2 regions of the Mesorhizobium sp. M1E.F.Ca.ET.063.01.1.1 genome follow, and region 1 is predicted to be linked to the other one. Evidence: riboswitches for the same ligand, from Rfam matches in the RefSeq annotation. Region 1 holds a riboswitch; the other holds the start of a gene.
What was found. Region 1 has a riboswitch for cobalamin ahead of bluB (5,6-dimethylbenzimidazole synthase). Riboswitches for the same ligand answer to the same signal wherever they lie in the genome.
Positions count from the first base shown of each region.

Region 2: it holds a riboswitch for cobalamin, as region 1 does, so the genes downstream of both, EOA29_RS21555 (co-chaperone GroES) here and bluB (5,6-dimethylbenzimidazole synthase) in region 1, are expected to answer to the same signal.

Region 1 is NZ_RZSC01000240.1:2,860-7,820, reverse strand. It holds partial or broken gene EOA29_RS17945 (pirin family protein) at 1-69, opposite strand, end outside; gene EOA29_RS17940 (DUF2277 domain-containing protein) at 78-344, opposite strand; gene EOA29_RS17935 (exodeoxyribonuclease VII small subunit) at 368-619, opposite strand; gene EOA29_RS17930 (histone deacetylase family protein) at 623-1,549, opposite strand; cobalamin riboswitch at 1,665-1,843, shown strand; gene bluB (5,6-dimethylbenzimidazole synthase) at 1,884-2,615, shown strand; gene EOA29_RS17920 (hypothetical protein) at 2,648-3,628, opposite strand; gene EOA29_RS17915 (TetR/AcrR family transcriptional regulator) at 3,863-4,456, opposite strand; gene EOA29_RS17910 (MFS transporter) at 4,578-4,961, shown strand, end outside.
Region 2 is NZ_RZSC01000333.1:1,080-6,040, forward strand. It holds gene EOA29_RS21540 (fatty acid desaturase) at 1-505, opposite strand, end outside; partial or broken gene EOA29_RS21545 (hypothetical protein) at 591-770, opposite strand; gene groL (chaperonin GroEL) at 797-2,419, opposite strand; gene EOA29_RS21555 (co-chaperone GroES) at 2,525-2,842, opposite strand; cobalamin riboswitch at 2,841-3,127, opposite strand; partial or broken gene EOA29_RS21560 (vitamin B12 dependent-methionine synthase activation domain-containing protein) at 3,202-4,961, opposite strand, start outside.

The DNA.
Region 1 (4,961 bases):
CATCAATTCGATCTGGTCGCAGGCGAAGGCGTCGCCGGCCTCGGGATCGTTGCCTGGAAAGAAGCTCATGGCAGGTCTCAGGCGAAGCGGAGCGCGGATCTGGCTTTCGCCTTGGCCGCCTCTTCCTCGCGATTGCGCGGATGCTGGGTGGTTTCCATCGAATCGAGCAGTTCGCGCGCCGCGGCGGCAATCGCCTCGACGGCATGGTGGAAGGCGTGCTCGTTGCGCTTGGAGGGCTTGGTCGAGCCGCTCAGCTTGCGCACGAACTGCAGGGCTGCATCATGGACCTCGTCGTCGGTTGCCGGCGGTTCGAAGTTGAACAGGGTCTTGATGTTTCGGCACATGCTTGAACTCCTTGCAACACACCTTACTCGGCGTCGAGCGGCTCCGTTCCAACCGGCTTGCCGTCGCGCGAAAGCCTGATCTTCTCGACTTTGTCCTCGGCCGCCTTGAGCAACCGGTCGCAATGCGCCTTCAGCGCCTCGCCGCGCTCGTAGATCCGGATGGACTGGTCGAGCGGGACGTCGCCGCGCTCCAGATCATCGACGATCTTCTCCAGCGCGTCGAGCGCCTGTTCGAAGCTCATCGTTTTGACGTCTTGGTTAGCTTCATCAGCCATCATTTATCCTTTCATCAGCCGCCCGACATGGGCGGCGACCGAAAATGCCAGTCCCTGCAGATCGTAGCCGCCCTCCAGCAGGCTGACGAGCCGGTTGCCGCTATGGCGCCCGGCGCGCTCCATCAACTGGCCGGTTGCCCAATCGAAATCGTCCTCGGTCAGGTTGATCTCGGCGAGCGGATCGCGATGGTGCGCATCGAAGCCGGCGGAAATGATGATCAGGTCCGGCGCGAACGCGTCGATCGACGGCAGCACGCGCGAAAGGAAGGCGTCGCGGAACAGCTCGCTGCCGGTGCGGGGTGCCAGCGGCGCGTTGACGATGTTGCCGGCGCCGGTTTCGCTTTTCGCGCCGGTGCCCGGATAGAGCGGCATCTGGTGCGTCGAGCAATAAAGCACCGACGGATCGTCCCAGAAGATGTCCTGCGTGCCGTTGCCGTGGTGGACGTCCCAATCGACGATGGCGACGCGCTCGGCCTGATGCTTCTTCTGTGCATGACGGGCGGCGATCGCCGCGGTGTTGAACAGGCAAAAGCCCATCGCGGTGGTCTTTTCGGCGTGGTGGCCGGGCGGGCGCGCGGCGACGAAGGCATTGGCGGCGCGGCCTTCGAAGACATCGTCTATCGCCGCGTTGGCGGCACCGATCGCCGTCACCGCGGCCTGCCAGCTCTTCGGGCTGGCGCTGGTGTCGGCGTCGATGGAGACGATACCGCTTGCGGGAATGGCCGCGCGGATGCGGGCAACAAAATCTTCCGGATGCGCGTAGAGGATGGTCGCCTCGTCGCCTTCCGGCGCCTTGACGCGGTCGAGAGCCGAAAAAGCCTCGTCATCCAGCACGCGCTCGATGGCGCGCAAACGGTCCGGCCTTTCAGGGTGGCCGGGCGGCGTGAGGTGTTCCAAGAATACCGGATGGGTGTAGAGACGGGTGGTCATGGCGCCTAATCTAGGCACGCGTGGCCCGGATGACCATGTTTGATGGCCGAATGGCTGGGGAAAATTGCGCCCGATAGTGTCGCTGGCGGCATTGGCGCGGCCTCTGCTTCGCGATAAGGTCGGACTGCTGCCTGGTGCCCGCGAGGCGGGAGAATCGGGAACACGGTTGAACTCCGTGGCGTGCCCAACGCTGTGAGGGGGACCGCGCCGGCAAAAGCCACTGTCCTAGACGGGAAGGCGCCGGACGTGGGTCGATCCCGAGCCAGAAGACCGGCCCGGCAGACATGGTCTTCCGCATGGTCAGGCGGAGGACTGCTGTCGCAAGGGACAAGCGATGCAGGCACAAGCGGCCGCCATGGGCGGCGATGACTTTGACCAATTGGCGCGCGATGCCGTCTATCGGGCGATGTTCACCCGGCGCGACGTGCGCAGCCATTTCGTTGCCGACGGTATCGACGATGCCGTTCTGGCGCGGCTGCTGACGGCCGCCCATCACGCGCCGTCGGTCGGCTACATGCAGCCCTGGAATTTCATCGTTATCCGCGATGTGACAAGGCGGCGGCAGGTGCGCGACCTGTTCCTTGCCGCGCGCGAGCAGGAATTGCCGGCGATCGAGGCGGAGCGGCAGGCGCTCTACCGCAAGCTGAAGCTCGAGGGCATCTGCGAAAGCGCGCTCAATCTCTGCATCACCTGCGACCGGCAGCGTTCAAGGAACTCGCCGCTCGGGCGCTGGCACAACCCGGAAATGGACCTCTACAGCACCGTCTGCGCGGTGCAGAACTTCTGGCTGGCGGCGCGGGCGGAAGGTGTCGGCGTCGGCTGGGTGAGCATCATCGAAACGGACGCGCTGAAGCGGCTCCTGTCGATCCCCGAGCACGTCACGCCGGTTGCCTATCTCTGCGTCGGCCGTGTTTCGGAATTCGCGCCGAGGCCGGACCTCGAGGCGCATGGCTGGGGCAAGCGCCTGCCGCTGGCCGAGCTGGTGATGAGCGAGACCTTTTGCGGCGCCGGCGAGGCGCCGCTCAAGTCGGCGATTGCCCGCCTCGGAGAGCAGCCGAAGCCGTGATCGGGCTGCCGTCGTGATCAAGGGGCTGCCGATCAAGCAGCCCGGGGCGAATCCCAGCGCGAGCCGCCGAAGGAGCCGAGCGCCTTGTCGCGAAGCTCTCTGAATTTCGATGACGCTTCGGCCAGCCGCTGATCCCATTCCGGGTTCGGAACCTGGCCTTCGATGGCGTCGAAATAGACCTGCATCAGCGAGACGATGGCGAAGGGTTCGATGAAGGCCGCCTTGAAGGCCCAGGCAAAGACGATTGCCAGCACGAAGGCCCAGCCGGCAAGCTGGCCCGGCATGACCCACAGGATCGCGCCTGCCGGCGCCAGCATCAAAAGAAAGATGACGAAGGACACGCCCCACATGATCACCGCCAGCCAGACGGCGTTCTTGACCATGTGCTTGCCGTTCTGCGCGTAGAGCACGACGCCTTGCCTGGCGGTTTCGAACGGAGAGTTCGAATTGATGCGGATGTTGTAGCCGAGGATGATCTCGTCGACATAGGTCAGCGACAGGCGGATGACGGTGTTGATGAAGCTGACGAGGCCGTTCAAGCCCGGAATGGGCAAGAACGCCGCGATGCCGCCGATCAGGCCGGTGATGGCGCGGATGGCGCCCTTCACCAATTGGTCGACGACGAAAAGAATGTTGGCCTCGGCGAAGCGCTGGGTCACCACTTCCTTCGCATAGGCGATCTGGCGCTGGCCGTCGGGGACGTCGTGGCCATCGATCAGGTGGACCATGACGGCGATGTGACCGGCCTTGAGCACATAGAGGATATATTCGCGGATCCAGTAGACGGCGATCGAGACGACGCCGAAGCCGACAACCCCGCCCCACAAGGCAAAGGACATCGGTCCATCGGGATCGGTGGAGATGTGGCCGACACCGTAGCCGACGCTGGCGCCGGTGCCGGTCGCCATGATGTAGGCCAACGTGATGCCGAAATAGACGATCATGCGAAAGACGATGAACGGCCATGTCCGCATCATGATGGACACCGACCGGCCGATGCTGAAGTCCCACATGGCCCCGACTCTCCCGCCTCGCGCATGACCCCGAAAATCGGAATCGATTTTCGGAAAGGATCATGCGGCATAGTCAAAGTGTTACAGCGTCCTTTGCGCGTTCGAAGAACGCGCGGCGCTGTAAGAGAATGGTCGAGGAGGATGCGCTCGCGCCTGTCATTGTCAATTGCGACGGCGCCGCGCCAGTCCCAAAACCGGTGCACAAACCGGCGATATCCTTACCCGATCGTGCAGTCAGGGCTTTTTGCGCAGTCCTTCCAGTAGCTGCTTGAACGCCGCTATCGCCTTCTTCGACGTCGCCTCGGGGTCGTTCGAATTGGCAATGCGTTGCGAGGCCTGGCTGCTGGCGCCGTTGATCAGCCGCGCGGCGGTCTCGGGGTCGAGATCGGGCACGACGACGCCCTCTTCCTGCAGTCTCGTCAGATGATCCGTCATCGACGCGGTGCAGGCATTGGCGTTCGACCACTGCGCCGGATCGCCCAGCACCGCCGGGCCGTCGCGGAACATGATGCGCTGGATTTCCGGCTCCAACGCCATCTCGATATAGGTGGTGCATTCGTCGACGAAGCGCTGCCAGCGGGTCGGCGCTCTCGCCGCCACCTCGTTCACCCGCGCAGCCATCTCGCCGTCGATCTCGGCGATCACCGCCTGCAGCAGTCCCCTCTTGTCGCCGAAATGGTGGTAGAGCGCGCCGCGCGTCAGGCCCGCTGAAGCGGTGAAATCGTCCATCGAGGCCTCGGTATAGCCGATCGTGCCGAAGGCATGGCGCGCGGCCGCGATCAGCTTGGCGCGCGTCTCGGCGATCATCTCCTTGCGGGGTCTGTGCACGGTTTCTGGCTCTATTCACATACGTCTCGTATGCCAATTGACATACGCGACGTATGAACTATCTGACATTCATACGCTGCGTATGTAATTGCGGCGCCCTTCCTTGTCGAGGAGCAGGACCATGCGAAACCCCTATTCGGAAATCTTTCGGGCTCCCGGAACGAAAGGCTTTGCCGCGGCCGCCTTCATGGCGCGGCTGCCGATCGCCATGGCGCCGATCGGCATCGTGGCGATGCTGTCGCAGACGCATGGCGAATACTGGCTGGCCGGCGCCGTCTCGGCCACTTACGCGCTGGTCAACGCCTTCCTGTCGCCGCAGATCTCGCGGCTGGTGGACCGGCTCGGCCAGACCAGCATAGCCGTCCCGACGACGCTCGTTTCGGCGCTTTCCTTCGCGGCCTTGATCGCGGCGGCCAATCAGCACTGGCCGGTATGGACCCTGTTCCTGTCCGCGCTGCTTGCCGCCTTGATGCCCAGCATTCCGGCGCTGGTCAGGGCGCGCTGG
Region 2 (4,961 bases), on a different contig from region 1:
GCCCGATCCCGAACATCACAAGCGGGTGCCGGTACAGCCGGTAACCGACCCGCTTTATCGGCGAAAGGGCACGGTATTCGGCAATCGTCAGCGTGGTGATGTCACCGACTCCGCGTTCGTCGAGATTGCCTGCAGTCGCATGATGGGCGGCGTGAGCGCGCCTCCAATAGTCATATGGGGTCAGAGTCAGGACCCCAAGCAGGCGGCCGGTCCAGTCATCGAGTCCGCGACGGGCGAAGAACGAGCCGTGGCCGCAATCGTGCTGGATCATGAACAGCCTAAGCAGGAAGCCGCTGGCAGGAAGGATCGCGATCAGCCCGGGCCAGAAGCTGTTGGTCAGCGAAAGACAAGCAGCCGCCCAGAAGATGGCGAAAGGGACAAGAGTGATGAACAGTTCGAAGGCGCTACGCCCTAGACGCGGCTGTCGGTATTTCGCCAGCTTCTTCAACCACGCTCCGGCATTGTCTTCAACAAGTGAAGCGGGTGGATAGACATGTGCGCTCATTATAACCAGTCCGTTTTTCGCCACCCTGCGATCATCTGCTAGGGCAATGGCCGCGCCCGTGGGATTGGGCGCAGGTGTTGAAGTATTAGGCCTGACGGGCCTTGCGGGGCGCCTCGTCGGCCACGACGCGCGAGACCCGATTGCCCATTTCTGTCTGACGGGCTCCGGCTTCCGCCCTTACCTCAGCCTTGGCAGCCGCAGCTTCCGCCAAAACCCGCTCATTGTCGGCGACCTTCAGCGCTTCGCGCTCGGCGCGATGGGCATCGCAGCGCGTTCCCGGCAGGGAGTCGGTCAATTGCCCATGCCACCGCCGGGGGATGGCGCGGCATCCTTGGCTGGAACGTCGGTGATCATGGCCTCGGCGGTGATCAACAGGGCGGCGATCGAACCGGCGTCCTGGAGTGCGGTCCGCACCACCTTTGCCGGGTCGACGATGCCAGCCTTGATCATATCGACATAAATCTCGTTCTGGGCGTCGAAGCCCTGATTGTAGTCCTTGCCCTTGGAGAGCTTGCCGACGACGATCGAACCTTCGACGCCTGCATTTTCTGCGATCTGGCGGACCGGCGCCTCAAGCGCCCTCAGCACGATCGAGATACCCGCCGTCACATCGGCATTGGCGCCATTCAAGCCGGCAAGCGCCGATCTGGCGCGCAAGAGCGCCACGCCACCGCCTGCAACGATGCCTTCTTCCACAGCGGCACGCGTAGCATTCAGCGCGTCGTCGATGCGATCCTTCTTTTCCTTGACTTCGGACTCGGTGGCGCCGCCGACGCGAATGACCGCAACGCCGCCGGCGAGCTTCGCCAGTCGCTCCTGCAGCTTTTCCTTGTCGTAGTCGGAAGTGGTTTCCTCGATCTGACTTTTGATCTGCTGTATGCGCGCCTGAATGGTCGCCTTGTTGCCGGCGCCGTCTATGATCGTGGTCGTGTCCTTCTCGATCAGCACGCGCTTGGCGCGGCCGAGCATGTCAATGGCAATGTTCTCCAGTTTGATGCCGAGATCCTCGGAAATCATCTGGCCGGCGGTGAGCACGGCGATGTCTTCCAGCATCGCCTTGCGGCGATCGCCGAAGCCAGGCGCCTTGACGGCCGCGACCTTGAGGCCGCCGCGCAGCTTGTTGACGACGAGCGTCGCCAGCGCCTCGCCCTCGACATCCTCGGCGATGATCAACAATGGCTTGCCACTTTGCACCACGGCTTCGAGGATCGGCAGCAGCGTTTGCAGATTGCCGAGCTTCTTTTCATGGATGAGGACGTAGGCGTCCTCCAGCTCGGCGCGCATCTTCTCGGCATTGGTGACGAAATAGGGCGAGAGATAGCCGCGGTCGAACTGCATGCCTTCGACGACGTCGAGTTCGGTCTCGGCGGTCTTTGCTTCCTCGACGGTGATGACGCCGTCGTTGCCGACCTTGTCCATCGCCTTGGCGATCATGTCGCCGACGGTGGCATCGCCATTGGCGGCGATGGTGCCGACCTGCGCGATCTCACCGGCCGATTTGACCTTCTTGGACCGCGCCTGGACTTCCTTGACCACCGCGGCAACGGCCTGGTCGATGCCACGCTTCAGGTCCATCGGGTTCATGCCGGCGGCGACGAGCTTGGCGCCTTCGCGCAGGATCGATGCGGCCAGCACCGTGGCGGTGGTTGTGCCGTCACCGGCAAGGTCGTTGGTCTTCGAGGCCACTTCGCGCACCATTTGCGCGCCCATGTTCTCGAACTTGTCGGCAAGCTCGATTTCCTTGGCGACGGCGACGCCGTCCTTGGTGATGCGTGGCGCGCCATAGGCCTTGTCGATGACGACATTGCGGCCCTTGGGGCCTAGTGTCACCTTGACGGCGTTGTTGAGAAGCTCGACGCCGCGCAGCATGCGGTCGCGGGCATCGGTGGAGAATTTGATTTCCTTGGGGGGCATGATTTTTCCAGTTCGGTTGGGACGGCAAGACGCCGACGGCGTCGCCCGGAGACTCAGAATCGGGAGCGTCCTATGCGCGTCCGGTGAATACGCGCGGCGCGCACGTCAGGCGGCCCTCTTGGCAGCCACGGTCTTGTTGAAGATGATGCCCATGATGTCGGCTTTCTTCATGATCAGAAGGTCATCGCCGTCGATCTTGACCTCGGTGCCCGAGTATTTGCCGAACAGGATCAGGTGGCTCGCCTTGGCCTTGAGCGCGACCAGCGCGCCGTCTTCGTCGCGTGCGCCCTGGCCGACGGCGATGACTTCGCCTTCCTGCGGCTTTTCCTTGGCATTGTCGGGAACAATGATGCGGCCCTTGGATTTGGTGTCACTTTCCGCGCGCCTGATGACGACGCGGTCTTGGAGTGGCCGGAATTTCATGGAAGCTTCTTTCTGAGGCCGGCATAGCGGCCACGCCCATATATAGCCCGGTTGGCACTCGTTAGATAGAAGTGCCAAACTTAATTCTCGAGCGCCCCAAAATAGTGGAAATCGAGATAGGGGTAATCAAAAACAGTTCCGCCATCTCGGCAGCTTCCCAGGCCTTGGCCCAGTGGTCCTTGTGGAGACGAAAAGCGCCGCTGCCGTAGCGGGGGCAGCGCCGGCACCGACTTCCCAATTATCCCATCCGCGAGACGAACGTGCACCTTAAGCACCCTGATCAAATCATCGATCGCCCAAACCGGTCCACAGGAATGCGAGATCGGTCAGGGGCAAGGACGACTGGCGGTAATAGGGACTTACTCCGCCGCTTCGGCGTAGCGCGCCGGCACATAGTTGAGGATCGGCCCAAGCCAGCGCTCGACCTCGGCCAGCGGCATGGCCTTGCGCCGCGCATAGTCCTCGACCTGATCGCGCTCGACCTTAGCGACGCCGAAATAATAGCTTTCGGGATGCGACAGGTAGATGCCGGAGACGGAGGAGCCGGGCCACATGGCGAAGCTTTCGGTCAGGCTGACGGCCGCATTGCGTTCGCCGTCGAGCAGACGAAACAGCGTCGCCTTTTCCGTATGGTCGGGTTGCGCCGGATAGCCAGGTGCCGGGCGGATGCCGCGATAGGGTTCGCCGATCAGGTCGTCCGGGGCCAGGTTCTCATCGGGCGCGTAACCCCAGAACTCCTTGCGCACCTTCTCGTGCATGCGCTCTGCGAAGGCTTCGGCGAAACGGTCGGCCAGCGCCTTGACCATGATCGAGGAATAGTCGTCGTTGGCCCGCACGAAGCGCTCGGCGATCGTCACTTCCTCGATGCCCGCGGTGACTATGAAGCCGCCCACATAGTCGGCCTTGCCGCTGTCCACAGGCGCCACGAAATCCGACAGTGCGACATTGGCCTTGCCGTCGCGCTTGGCCAGCTGCTGGCGCAGCGTGAAGAATGTCGCCAGTTCGTGCGAGCGGGCCTCATCCGTGAACAGTCTGATATCGTCGCCGGCGGTATTGGCCGGCCAGAAGCCGATCACGCCCTTGGGCGCAAACCATTTTTCCGCGATGATCTTCGCCAGCATCGCCTGGGCGTCCTCGAAGAGCTGGCGTGCCGCCGGCCCCTGGTCCTCGTCGTCGAGGATTTTGGGATAGCGGCCCTTCAACTCCCAGGTTTGGAAGAATGGCGTCCAGTCGATATAGCGGGCAAGCTCGGCCAGATCCCAGCCTTCGAAGACCTTTAGGCCAAGGAAGGACGGTTTTGGCGGCTCGTAGCCCGTCCAGTCGACCTTGTGGGCATTGGCCCGCGCCCTGGCGAGCGGCAGCCGCTGCTTGTCGGCTTCGCTGCGCGCATGCGCGTCGGCAACCTTCTTGTACTCCGCGCGAACGTTCTCGACATAGCCGGCCTTGGCCTCGTTCGACAGCAGTGCCGACACCACGCCGACGGCGCGGCTGGCGTCGGCGACATACACCGTCTGGCCTTTCGCATAGCGCGGATGGATCTTGACCGCCGTATGCACGCGGCTGGTCGTCGCACCGCCGATCAGCAGCGGAATGTCGAAGCCTTCACGTTCCATCTCGGCCGCCATATGCGCCATCTCGTCGAGCGAGGGCGTGATCAGGCCGGACAGGCCGATGACGTCGACCTTTAGCTCACGCGCCGTCTGCAGGATCTTCGCCGCAGGCACCATGACGCCAAGATCGATGATCTCATAATTGTTGCAGGCAAGGACTACGCCGACGATGTTCTTGCCGATGTCGTGGACATCGCCCTTTACCGTCGCCATCAGGATCTTGCCGGCGGTCTGGCGCTCGCCATTGTCGATCCCGCTGGCGGCGTTCGCCAGCTTCTCCGCCTCCATGTGCGGCAGCAGGCCGGCCACCGCCTGCTTCATCACGCGGGCCGACTTCACCACTTGCGGCAGGAACATCTTGCCGGCGCCGAACAGGTCGCCGACGACATTCATGCCCGCCATCAGCGGGCCTTCGATGACATGCAGCGGCCGCTCGGCGGCGCGCCGCGCGTCGTCCGTGTCCGCGTCGATGAATTCGGTGATGCCATTGACCAGCGCGTGCGAAATGC